3 regions of the Arthrobacter sp. MDT1-49-2 genome follow, and region 2 is predicted to be linked to each of the others. Evidence: predicted binding sites of a transcription regulator. Region 2 holds the regulator's gene; each other region holds the start of a gene.

Region 1 (4,226 bases), on a different contig from region 2:
GAGCATGCCCATCGGGTCCATGTCGTGCTTGTCGAACTGGGACATGGGCAGGCCCAGCCCGCTGGGCTGCACGGGGGTGCGGTCCAGCAGGGACTTATCCCCCAGGATCACCCCGCACGGGTGCATGGAGATGTGCCGGGGAAGACGGTCCAGGCGTTCGGTGAGGTCCACCAGCAGGTCCAGCTGCTTGTTCTTTTCCACCTGGCCGGAAAACTCGCGCAGTTCCGGCTTTTCGGCGAGCGCCTCACGGAAGTTGCGCGCCGAGAAGCGCCACAGCTGCTTGGCCACGGCACCGATGTCCTCTTCGTGCATGCCCAGGGCCAGTCCGGCGTCGCGTACCGCACCGCGTGCCCGGTAACCGTTCTGCATGCTCATCAGCGTGACCCGTTCGGAGCCGAAGCGTTCGAAGATGCGGTGATACACGTTGTGCCGTTCGGCGCTTTCCACGTCAATGTCGATGTCCGGCAGCGTGGAGCGGTCCCGGGAAAGGAACCGCTCGAAGATCAGGTCATGGTCCAGCGGATTCACGTGGCTGACCCCCAGCAGATAATTCACCAGCGAGGATGCCCCCGACCCGCGTGCCGCCGCGCGTACCCCCATTCCCGTGATCATGGCCGAGACTTCGGCAACCGTCAGGAAGTAGGAGGCGAAGCCCAGCCGTTCGATAATCCCCAGCTCATGGTCAAGCCGGTGCCGGATTTCCGCTTCGGCAACCGAGTCCCGTGACCGCAGCCGGCGGGTAATCCCGGCTTCGCAGCGGCGCCGCAGTTCCAGCATGGGTTCAATGTCTATGCCGATCACCGAGGCTTCGGGCACTACGGGCTGCTTCCAGCCCATATCCCCTACCGGGTCCATCCGGCAGCGGTCCGCGAGCGCCGCAGTGTCGGCCAGCATCCGGGCGGCTGAGCCGCAGCCGGCCTCGGAGCTGATCTCCCGGGCCAGCGCGGTCATCTCCCGTGTCCCCTTGAGCCAGCCCTGCCCGTTGGGCTGGCGGTCCGGCAGCCGGGACAGGGAAGTCAGCGAGCGCGCGGCGTCGAGCACGTCCGCAGTGGCGGCGCCGTCCTCATCGACGTAGCGCACGGCATTGGTCAGGATGGTCGGTACGCGCATCTCGTCAGCCAGGCGGAACATCCGCACCGCGTGGGCGAGGCTGAGGTTCTCCCCGGGCGGAGCCAGGTGCGTGACCACTTCCACGGCGAGCGCCCCGGCAGGGATGACGGAACGCCAGCGGCCGAACAGGGTGCGGGCGACGGCGTAGCTGCGGCTGCGCATGGCCTGGCCGACGTCGGACTGCGGGCCGACCAGGATGGTCAGGACCGGTTCTTCCTCCTCCCAGGGAACGGCACCCGCCTTCGGACCCGTCAGGGCGGGGTTCCCCTCTCCCCCTGCATGGTCCAGGCCGCCCCGCGCATACCGGGCCAACTGCTCCATGGTGACGCCCACGGGCTTGCCGGTCCGTGCCCGGGAAGCCGAGGTGGAGGCATGGGCGGCGGAAATCAGCCGGCACAGGGCGCTGTAGCCCGCTCCCCCGGTATGTCCGCGGGCCAGGACGACCACCCTGCCCGTGACGGTGTTCTCCTTGTCCAGGACCGCGAGATCCACGCCGACGATGGGATCTATGCCTGCCTCCATGCAGGCACGCAGATGCTTGACCGTTCCGTACAGCCCGTCCCTGTCCGTGCAGGCAAGGGCATCGGCGCCGTCCGCGGCCGCGGCGGCTGCCATCTCCTCGGGCCAGGAGACCCCGTAATGCGCGCTGAAGGCCGTGGCGGCGTGCAGGTGGATAAAGCTCATGGGGTCTCAGGCACTGTCCTTCAAAGCGTCATGGATCCGGATCAGGCGCCAGCGGTCAGTGTTGACATGGTGCGAGAGGTCCAGGGTGCGCAGGTCAGAGCGGTCGCTGACCCTCGCCTGGACGCGCCAGATCTCGGTATCCACCAGGCCGGCACCGTGGCCGCGCTCTGCCCGTGCTTCCTCTTCCCACCAGTTGCGGCGTTCATACCAGCGCACGGGATCGGCCCCCACCTTGTAGGTGCGGCCGCCCCATACCAGCCGCAGCGGCTTTCCCGCAGGCGAGCACACCACCTCTATGCCTTCGCTGAAGACACCCATTTCAGCTTCCTTCCCCGCCGGACCCGTGCACACCGCAGGTGGATCCTCGCCCGCAGCCTCCCTCAGGGGGCCAACTGGTTATTAATTGCCAACTAATTCGAACATATGTTCGAACGCTTCCTCTTCAGTGTACGACCGGCGGCTGACAATCGGCACCGCGTCCTGCCGGATCCGGTGTCCGGCCCGCACACACACGCTGCTTCAGCCGAGTCGGGCGGAGAGGCTCCGACAGAACCGCGCCGCTCTGGTGCACACTGGTTCCAGATTCCCGCCCACCGATGGAGTACCTTTTGGATCCCGAAATCCCGTACCGGAACCCGTATGCCGGCACCGAAGAAACAGATACCCCCGACCAGCCCGAGCCCCGGGCGGCACGGCAGCGGTTCAGCAAAGCGGGCATCACCGGCATGGTCATCGTCACCCTCGGCTGGGCCCTGGCACTGTTCCCCTTCTACTTCTGGATCCGCAGCTTAGGCAGTGTCGGCGCCGGCGTGGGAGGCGTTCTTAATCTCATCGGCTTCCTCGGTATTGCCGCCCTGATTGCCTCCGTCGCGGGCTTCACTGCCGCGCTCCGGGCCGGCAATAAGAAGCTGGCCGCCCGGCTGTACATCATTCCCTCCCTGCTGTGGCAGCTCCCCCTGGCTGCGCTGATCGGCTGGACCCTCTTCCTCCTGTCCACTTACGAAGCGACCTAGGCTTCCTCTGCTGCTTCGCGGCGCACCGTGGTGGACAGCGGTACTTCCCGGATAAACAGGCACAGCACCAGGGCGGCTGCCACCACGGGCACGCTCAGCAGGAAAATCGGCGGCAGGGCGTTGCCGAAAGCAGCGGCAATGAAGTCCTGCGCGGGTGCGGGCAGGCCGCGCAGCATCGCCGGACTGAGCGAGTTGATGTCCCCGCCCACCGCAGCTCCGGCCCCCGCAGGCGCCCCGGCCAGCTCGTTGCCCAGCCGGTGGATGAAAATCGAGCCGAACAGGGCAATACCGAAGGACGCACCGATCTGGCGGAAATAGTTCGCCGCGGAGATCGCCGCCCCCATATCCCTGCCGGGCACACTGTTCTGCACAATCAGCACCAGGTTCTGCATCAGCATGCCGATTCCCAGCCCCATCACCAGCATGCCCAGCGCCGTAAAGCTGTAGGGGGTGGTGTCCGAAATCCGCGAGAGCAGCACCAGTCCGGCAATAATCACCGCGCAGCCAAGCACGGGGTAGATCTTGTACTTCCCGGTCCGGGAGATCAGCTGGCCGGTGCCGATGGAGGTGAGCAGCAGCCCGCCCATCATCGGCAGCATCATCAGCCCGGACTGTGTGGCGGTGGCCCGGTTGACCATCTGCAGGAAGGTGGGCAGGTAGGAGATGGTGGAGAACATGGCGATTCCGACGGCGATGCCCACCAGCACGGGCAGCAGGAAGTTCCGGCGCCGGAACAGGGCCAGCGGGAGGAGAGGTTCGGCAGCCCGCCGCTCCACCGGGATAAATGCCCCGGCGGCCGCCAGGGTCACGGCAGCCAGGGCAAGGATCTGCGGGCTGGACCAGGCATACGTGGTGCCGGCCCAGGTGGTCAGCATGATCAGCGCAGCGCTCGCGAGCGCCAGCAGGCCTGCGCCGGCGTAGTCCAGCTTCGGGCGCCTTCCCTTGGGCTTGGGCAGGTGGAGCGAGGTGATGACGACGGCGAGCGCCACCGCTCCGATGGGCAGGTTGATGTAGAACACCCAGCGCCAGGACCAGGCATCGGTGATCCACCCGCCCAGCAGCGGCCCGCCCACGGAGGCCAGCCCGAAGGCGGCACCGATCAGCCCCATGTATTTGCCGCGTTCCCGCGGAGAGACCAGATCCCCCAGAATGGCCTGCGCACCGATCATCAGTCCGCCGCCGCCGATGCCCTGCAGCGCGCGGAAGCCGATCAGCTGGCCCATGTTCTGCGCCAGCCCGGACAGGACGGATCCGGTGAGGAACACCGCAATGGCAAAAATGAAGATGCTCTTGCGGCCAAACAGGTCACCGAGTTTGCCGTAGATCGGCAGGCCTATCGTCGCCGCCAGGATATAGGCCGTGACGACCCAGGACAGGTGTTCCAGCCCGTTGAGATCGCCCACAATGGTGGGCAGTGCC
Region 2 (4,226 bases):
ATCTGGGGTGCCGCCGCCAGGTAGCCGATGCGTGCGCCGGCCAGGGCGAAGGCCTTGGACATGGTGCGGGAGACAATCAGGCGTTCCCGTCCGGGAAGCAACTGCAGGGCGCTGGGAGTATCCGCGTGGGAGAACTCGGCGTAGGCCTCGTCAACCACCACAATGGCGTTGGATGCTTCGCCCGCCTCATACGCGGCTTCGATGACGTCCAGGCCCAGGGCCGTTCCCGTGGGATTGTTCGGCGTGCACAAAATGATGATGTTCGGGGTCTGGGCCCGGATCTGCGCGGCCGCCGATTCGGGAGTGAGGGAGAAATCCGCTTCCCGGGTGCCGGTGATGTAGGCGGTACCGGTACCGCTGGCGAGCAACGGATACATGGAGTAGGTGGGCGGGAAGCTCATGGCTGTCCGGCCGGGTCCGCCGAAAGCCTGCAGGATCTGCTGGAGGACTTCATTGGAGCCGTTGCCTGCCCAGATGTTCTCCGCCGCCAGGCCGTGGCCGAGGTACTTTGCCAGATTTTCCCGCAGCTGCGTGAATTCCCGGTCCGGGTAGCGGTTCAGGCCGCCGACAGCGGACTCCACTTCGGCAACGATGGCCCGGCGTACGTGCTCGGGCAGTCCATGGGTATTTTCGTTCACGTTCAGCAGGATCGGCACATCCAGCTGCGGGGCCCCGTAGGGCGTCAGGCCCCTGAGGTCATCGCGCAGGGGAAGTCGGTTCAGGTTTTCCAGCTGTTCACTCACCACTACAGCTTAAGGCGCGGCGTGGACAGTTCCGGAATCCGAGGCCATCTCCACAGCGACTAAGTCCCTCCATGAAGACCGGTACCCCCGCGGAGGCTGGTCCCTGCATGTGGAAAGCTGCGTCCGGCGCCGGCAACGGACGGCGTTCTTAGGCAGCGGGCGGCTCTTTTTCGTCAGCGCGCGTGCGGCTGGCCAGCGCGGGTGGATTGGTCAGCGCGGGTGGATTGGTCAGCGCACATGGGCTCGTCACCGTGCGTGGGCACCGGGGTGTCCGGTAGGTTAGCGCGCCACCGGGATGTAGAGCTGGCGCCCGGCCGGCACGGTGGCATCGTCCAGATTGTTCAGCTCCACGATGTCGGCAACCACCGTCCGGGGATCCCGCTCAGGAGCGAACTCCGTGGCCAGCGACCACAGGGAATCCCCGTTCGAAACAGCCACCTGGATGGTACGGGTCTGCTCCGGGGAGTTGCCCGATGCCATGGCCGGAGCGGTAAAGAATCCGACAAAGACCAGCAGGGCGGCCGTGGTCAGCATCAGGGGTGCCCCGACCAGGAGAAGCCGGCCCCGGCGGGTAAGCCGCAGGGGTGCATCGGATGAAACGGGTGCGGCTGCCGAAGGAACCGAGGGAAGTACATGTACTGACATGTCAATACCTTTCCGGTCCGAAGCACCGAACGGCCGCGCCGCGCCCCCGCAAGCACGGGAGGAAGCGCTGTGGCTCGAAAGTGCATTCGAACATCTGGTGGGACCACCGAGGTGTCGGCGGGCCGTACTCGAACGTATGTTCTAAGTTGTACTCGAACATTTCTAGCACTTATCTACGAACAATGTCGAGACTCGCTCGAATATATGTTTGATAAAGGTGCTGCACTCCCCTAGCGTTGAACCCATCGGGAAGCGGCTGGAACCAACTAACCATCCGCCTCTGACAAAACGGTCAGCCGGACAGCAGCACCAACCGGAAGACACCAGACACAACAGATAGACCGCCAGAACCAACCGGTCCGCACCTGCGGGCCGTCCGTGAAGGGAAGCCGACGTGGCACGCAGGACTGTTTCCAATGGCAGCACGCCTCCCCCTGCCGCGCCGGCAGGCCGTTCCAAGGGCCTGACTGCGCGCCAGACGAAGATCCTGGAAACCATCCAGCGGTCGGTGAGCGCCAACGGCTACCCGCCCTCGATGCGCGAAATCGGAGACACTGTCGGTCTGGCCAGCCTCTCCAGCGTCACGCACCAGCTGAGCCAGCTGGAGAAACTCGGCTACATCCGCCGCGATCCCAAGCGTCCCCGGGCCATGGAGATCCTGGTTCCGCTGCTCCTGCGGGACGCCGCCTCCTCACGGAACGGCAACACGTCGGACGCGAAGGCGACCGGCAGCACCGGTTCCAGCCCGGTAACCGCCCAGGACGGAACGGTCAACGGTCCTGCCGGGTCCGCGTCCGCAGGTGCTGCGGCAGACCTCACCACGGCGATCGATACGGCCATGGTGCCGCTGGTGGGACGGATCGCAGCAGGCGGCCCCATCCTTGCTGATCAGCAGGTTGAGGAAGTGGTTCCGCTCCCCCGCCAGCTGGTGGGCCACGGGGACCTGTTTATGCTCAGGGTCGCCGGTGACTCGATGGTCGATGCGGCCATTTGCGATGGCGACTGGGTAGTGGTCCGGCGCCAGCCCACCGCCGAAAACGGTGACATCGTGGCCGCCCTCCTGGAGGACGAAGCCACCGTCAAGACGTTCCGGCAGCGCAACGGCCACACCTGGCTGCTGCCGCAGAACACCCGCTACGAACCGATCCTGGGTGACGAAGCGACCATCATGGGCAAAGTTGTCTCGGTGATGCGTTCCCTCTAAGCGTCATTCCGGGACCAACACCGGAACAAACAGCAGTGCCCCGGCTTCCGGCCGGGGCACTGCTGTTTTATGAGTGCTGTCGTTTTATGAGCGGCTGCTTTACGGGTGGCTGCCTATGGCTCAGTCCGGCGTCCCCGGTGGCAGCGCCCGCAGGCTGGCCTAGCTGCGTCCCGTCCCGGCATCTGCCGGCTGACCCGCGAGCCGCTGAAGGGCCTGAAGCACCACGGTGCGGTCGGTGGTTGCCCAGAACGGAGGCAGCGCCGCCCGCAGGAAGCTGCCGTACCGTGCAGTGGCCAGGCGTGAGTCGAGCACCGCCACCACACCCTTGTCTCCGGAAGCCCGGATCAGCCGTCCGGCACCCTGCGCCAGCCGCACGGCGGCGTGCGTGGCGGACACGCTCATAAAGCCGTTGCCGCCCGCCTTGGCGACGGCGCGGGTACGCGCCGTCATCAGCGGATCGTCGGGCCGCGGGAACGGAATCCGGTCCATCATCACCAGCCGGCACGAGGCACCGGGAACGTCAACGCCCTGCCAGAGGGACATGGTGCCGAACAGGCAGGTTTCGTCGTCGTCCGCGAACTGCTTCACCAGGGCGGACATGGTGGATTCCCCCTGGCACAGAATGGGGAAATCCACGCGGGAACGCAGCGCCTCGGCCGCCTCCTCAGCTGCTCTGCGCGAGGAGAACAGGCCCAGCGCACCTCCGCCGGAGGCTTTGATCAGTGCCTCGATCTCGTCGAGCTGCTCAGGGGAGGTTCCACGCCCCGGTTTGGGCAGGTCCTTCGCGACGTACAGGACACCCTGCCGCGGATAGTCGAAGGGACTGCCGACGTCGGTACCGGTCCATTTGGGCGCACCTGGGCCTACCAGTCCCAGGGCACCGGCCACGGGGCCGAACTCGGCACCAATGGCGAGGGTGGCCGAGGTCAGGACCACGGTATGCCCGTCAAAGAGTCCCTCACGCAGCCGTCCGGCCACGGACAGCGGGGCCACGTTGATGACAGGCGGCGAATCCTCTTCGGGCGCGGTGTAACCGGCCCCCGGGGAGAAGGTGCTGGTCCGTGATGCCCAGACAACCTCGCCGGAATTGCCGGCATCGAGGATGCGTTCGCACATTTCCTGCACGGCCAGCAGGCGCGAGCGGGCCATCTGCCGGCCGCCGTCCACCGCGTCCGGTCCTTCGGGTTTGGAATCCGAGAGGGCCGTCCGGGTGGATTCGCGGACATGGCCGAGCACCATCTCCTGGTCCTCTGACAAACCTCCGGCCAGCAGGCCCGAGGGCACCGGCGCGAAGACCTGGTCGAACGCACGGCCGGCGGCAGCAAGCGGTTCCAGGGTCGCGGAGGTGTGTTTGCGGGCGGCGGCCACGGCTGCGGCGATGAGGGTGCCGGAGAGCTGTCCGGTGACGGCTCCGGTGACGCGGTCCTGGAGTTCGTGTGCTTCGTCGATGACCACTACGTCGTAGTCGGGCAGTACGGCCAGGCCTTCAAAGGCTGCAATGGCCAGCATGGCGTGATTGGTGATCACCAGGTCGGCCACTGCCGCCTTGGCCCGCGCCCGTTCGCTGAAGCATTCTTCGGCCACCGGGCATTTCTGCGCTCCCAGGCACTCCATGGAGGTCACGGAGACCTGCC
Region 3 (4,226 bases), on a different contig from region 2:
GCCGCTTTACGGCAGCGCGGACCTGGCCTGGCGGTGACGCTAGTCCCGCGGCGGACGCTGCCGTTGCTGCTTGGTCGCTGAGCGTTGTTTCTTGGCATCCAGCCGCCGGTAGTTCGAGCCCCGGGTGGGTTTGGTTTTGCGCCGCTTCGGCGGTGCGGGCGTCAGTCCCTCTGCGGCGAGCGCTGCGAGCTTGGCCAGCGCGGTCTCACGGTTGCGCAGCTGCGAGCGCTGTTCCGACGCCGTTACGGTCAGGACGCCGGCAACCAGCCGGTTCTGCAGGCGCCGCAGCAGCATCGTCCGCTGTTCGTCCGTCAGCACCGCCGATCCGGCAACATTCCACAGCAGCTCGACGCGGCTGTCGGAAGTGTTCACATGCTGGCCGCCCGGACCCGAGGAACGGGAGAAGCGCCAGGTGAGCTCCGCCGCCGGGATTGTGAGCGCAGGCGATACCACCAGATCCATGAATACAGCCTCCCACGAAAGCGGGCCTACCCGCTGACGAAGGGGGCAGGCATCATCACTGGCCCAGGAACAGCACCCCGGCAAGGAGGATGCAGGCCATCCCGGCGCCGACCAGTGCCCACAGCAGCGCCCGTACGGGTCTGCGTCCTTTCCGGGTCAGCACATACACCAGGGCCGACACGCCAAAGCCGATGCCGGCCGCCGCGAGAAGGAAAAAGCCCGGGGGAGGGGCCGGCGCCGCCGGGCCGTCCGTCGCCAGAACGCCGGTGACCGAGAGGACAAAGAGCACCGCGCCCAGTCCCATGCCGCCCAGCAGGGGAGCAGTGAGCCTGCCCGGCCGTGCCGCGGGGTCGCCCATAATGCGGTTGGCCTGCTGCGTTCCGTGGAGGGCCTCCTGCCCGGAAAAGAACCCGCGGGCAAGCGCCTCGCGCTTCCTGAAGCCGATAAGGCAGAGCAGCATCACTACCGGGCCGATGACGGCGCCGGGCCAGAAAATCTCCATGTGTACCCCCGGGGATGGCTGCGAGACGGGAGCACCCGCGCGGATGAAGGTCCGTACCGCTCCCGGACCGCAGGCTACCCCGCACAGGGCGGCGCTGTCAGGGAACTGCCGCTACCTGTACGGACGCACGGGCGCAGGTATCCGCTTAGAGTGCCTTCACCACCGGCAGCTCACTCCACTCGGTGGTGTAGCGCGGGGAAGAGTACTTGCGGGACATGGTCCACTCGGGCTTGGCGGTTGCCATCCCGGCCAGGCCCAGGCCGATGCTCGCCGCACCGTATTTGTCCGTCACCCGGCCCAGCAGCTCACCCAGGTTCCGGCGTTCCTGCGCGGAGACGAATTCCTCGAACAAAGGCTGTGCTCCGGCCGCCTCCAGCCCGGTGAGCATCACGCCGGCCTTGGTGTACGGCACGCCTTCGACCACCTGGGCGTCCAGGGCGTTGACCGCCGCCCGGCTGAGCAGGACCGGGTCCGACGTCGGGGCCGCCAGCCGGACGGTGGCGGACGGGAAGGACGCCGCGGAGGTGCTGAAGTGCGAGGTGCCGGCATAAGCGGTCAGGACGGACGCCTGCTGGCCCTCGCGCTCCAGCCGGGCAGCGGCCTGCTGCGCGTAGATGCTCATTACCTGCCGCATGTCCGCCAGCGTGGTCACGGGGGTGGAGAAGCTGCGCGAAAAGATGAGCTGTTTGCGGTCCGCACGCTCGTCGTCCAGCGGGATGCACGAGGTGCCGTTCAGCTCCAGCACCGTCCGTTGCAGGATGACGGAGAACTTCCGCCGGATCATTGCCGGGTCCGCGGCCCGCAGGTCTGCCACGGACTCGATGCCCAGTGCCGCCAGCCGGGTTCCCAGCCGGGAGCCCACGCCCCACAGTCCGGTGACCGGCACCCGGGACATGATGGTGTCCACAACGGCGGGGTCCATGGTGTCCAGGTTGCAGACGCCCCGCAGGTGCCGGTTCTGCTTGGCGATGCGGTTGGCGAATTTCGCCAGGGTTTTGGTGCTGCCGATGCCGACGCACACGGGCAGGCCGGTGTGCCGGGCGACGGCGGTGCGGATGGTGGCCCCCTGCGTTTCCAGTTCGGCGGGGGTGCCGGCCAGGCCGAGGAAGGACTCGTCGATGGAGTACACCTCCTGCCACAGGGCATAACGGCCCAGCAGTTCCATCACGCGGGAGCTCAGGTCGCCGTAGAGTTCGTAGTTGCTGGAGCGCTGGACCAGGCCCACCTGCGGGGCTGATTCGGCGAGCTGGAACCAGGGCGTGCCGGTTTTGATGCCCAGCGCCTTGGCTTCATCCGAGCGGGCCACCACGCAGCCGTCATTGTTGGAGAGCACCACCACAGGTACACCGGCAAGCTTCGGATCGAAGGCACGCTCGCAGGAGACGTAAAAGCTGTTGACGTCCACCAGTGCGATCCGTTCACCGGATCCCGGCCTCCCGTGCACGTCAGACATGGTGCAGGCACCGCGTCACGACGCCCCACACCTGAAGTTCCGAGGGCTCGGCCACCTCGATATCCGGGTAGCCGGGACTGTCCGCCCGCAGCGCGATCCGGCCGCCGTCCAGCAACAGCCGGCGCACCGCCAGCTCTCCGTTCACCACGGCAACAACGACGGCGCCGTCCCGCGGGGTGAGCGAGCGGTCCACAATCAGTTCATCACCGCTGCAGATGCCGGTGCCGGCCATGGAATCGCCCTCCACCCGTACTACATAGGTGGAGGTGGGATCGCGGATGAGGTGCCGGTTGAGGTCGATCCGGCCGTCGAAATAGTCACGCGCGGGGCTGGGAAACCCGGCGGCCGTTGCGGCGTCGGACTCCGCCGGAGGCGCCGTCCTGCGGGAGCGGTCCGCTGAGAACACTGCCATGCCCGACCTCCGACCCTTACCCGGCTGGAACAGAATCCAACTAGAACAAACTTTCGAATCCCAGCGTAGCACCGGACGGCCGGGAGCGGGCGGGGATCGGCCGGCCGGACCGGGCCTTGACTGTGGCCCGGTTACCGGCCGAAGCGCTCGGCCAGCTGCTCCCGGGTGAACGGCAGGTCCAGCAGGCTCAACTTGAGCATTCCACGCTGGGTATGCCCGCTCTTGTCCAGGCGAATGACTTCGCCGGCGTGGGGGCGCAGCTTCAGCATTATCCGGGTGCCGGGACCTGCGGCGCCGATCAGGACGCCGTCGGCCTCCATCGCTACGGTGCTGCGCTGCCCTGTCAGGGTGAGCGAGAGCCCGTCCTCATGGCCGAGTACAAACGGGCGGCTGAGTCCGGCCATGGGCGCCACCGGCGTCACGACGACGGCGGGGAGCGCGGGAGAGACCACGGGGCCGCCGGCGGCATAACTGTATGCGGTGGACCCTGCGGGGGTGGCGGTGATGATTCCGTCGGCTTTGACGAAACCGTAGGGAATGCCCGCCACGCTCATATCCGCCTGTACGGTTCCCTGCCCCGGCTGGCGGGTCAGCACAAAGTCGTTGAAGACCAGGTGATGCTGCTCGGCACCATCCGGATCGGTCACTGCGACGTCCAGTGCGTGGTGGGCCTCGATGGAGAAATCGCCGTCGACAATACGTGCCAGTGCGCCGTCCAGCTCATTCGGCTGCAGCTCGATCAGAAAGCCGAGGTTGGCAACTGCCCGGCTGAGGACTTCAGGCCAACGGGACGGACATTATGGGTGGAACACCACTCCATAACGGAGGCGACGGCCTCTGCGATCGGTTTGGACGGGTGGGCGGCAATGCCAACGGTCAACATTCCTGGTTCCTTACTCAGAGTCTTCACTCGCATCGTAGCGAGCCAGTCTGGGAGCCCGCCGGAGGGGCGGAAGGAACACCCGGCGGCGAGCGCCGGCACACGGTGGTGACGCAGCTGACGGACACTCCGTCAGGAAGAGGCCAACGGCGGCTATACGATTTAAGCCATGATCATTGAGGTACAGATCCCGCCGAAGCTGGGACGGGAACTGGAGGAACTGGCCGAGGAACAGGGGGTGCCGGTCGAAACACTGGTGGTCAACGGGGCCCGCCTGCTGCTGGAGCACCGCTACCGCAGGAACATGCAGGGCTAGCTGTCCCGCCGCCGGACGGGACAGCCGCGCGTCGCGCTATCCCTTGAGCGGAATGCCGCGTGCATCCGTGCGGAAGGCCTGGGCGTTGCAGAGGATCATGATGCCCTCCACAAATCCCCAGACACCGGCAAAGCCGCCGGTAACCGCGGTCGTCACAATCTGCGCAGCACCGATTCCCGGGTGGCCCAGGTAAAAGCGGTG

The links. Region 2 encodes LexA, which represses DNA repair genes until DNA is damaged. Its sites were predicted from a motif close to TCGAACANNTGTTCGA; they were not measured.
Region 1: a site for LexA is predicted at 2,210-2,225, ahead of AC5RTS_RS00090 (DUF6504 family protein). Genes of this name have one in related genera too.
Region 3: a site for LexA is predicted at 2,871-2,886, ahead of AC5RTS_RS11645 (LexA family protein). Genes of this name have one in related genera too.

What each region holds. Positions count from the first base shown of each region.
Region 1 is NZ_JBNHFK010000001.1:15,197-19,422, reverse strand. It holds gene AC5RTS_RS00095 (DNA polymerase III subunit alpha) at 1-1,794, opposite strand, end outside; gene AC5RTS_RS00090 (DUF6504 family protein) at 1,801-2,112, opposite strand; gene AC5RTS_RS00085 (hypothetical protein) at 2,403-2,807, shown strand; gene AC5RTS_RS00080 (MDR family MFS transporter) at 2,804-4,226, opposite strand, start outside.
Region 2 is NZ_JBNHFK010000004.1:35,871-40,096, forward strand. It holds gene AC5RTS_RS06950 (histidinol-phosphate transaminase) at 1-743, opposite strand, end outside; gene AC5RTS_RS06955 (LysM peptidoglycan-binding domain-containing protein) at 1,023-1,388, opposite strand; gene lexA (transcriptional repressor LexA) at 1,783-2,592, shown strand; gene AC5RTS_RS06965 (ATP-dependent DNA helicase) at 2,752-4,226, opposite strand, start outside.
Region 3 is NZ_JBNHFK010000007.1:200,026-204,251, forward strand. It holds gene AC5RTS_RS11625 (CoA transferase) at 1-37, shown strand, start outside; gene arfB (alternative ribosome rescue aminoacyl-tRNA hydrolase ArfB) at 40-462, opposite strand; gene AC5RTS_RS11635 (hypothetical protein) at 518-964, opposite strand; gene AC5RTS_RS11640 (Y-family DNA polymerase) at 1,110-2,408, opposite strand; gene AC5RTS_RS11645 (LexA family protein) at 2,410-2,829, opposite strand; gene AC5RTS_RS11650 (NAD(+)/NADH kinase) at 2,961-3,476, opposite strand; gene AC5RTS_RS11655 (hypothetical protein) at 3,879-4,025, shown strand; gene AC5RTS_RS11660 (TM2 domain-containing protein) at 4,062-4,226, opposite strand, start outside.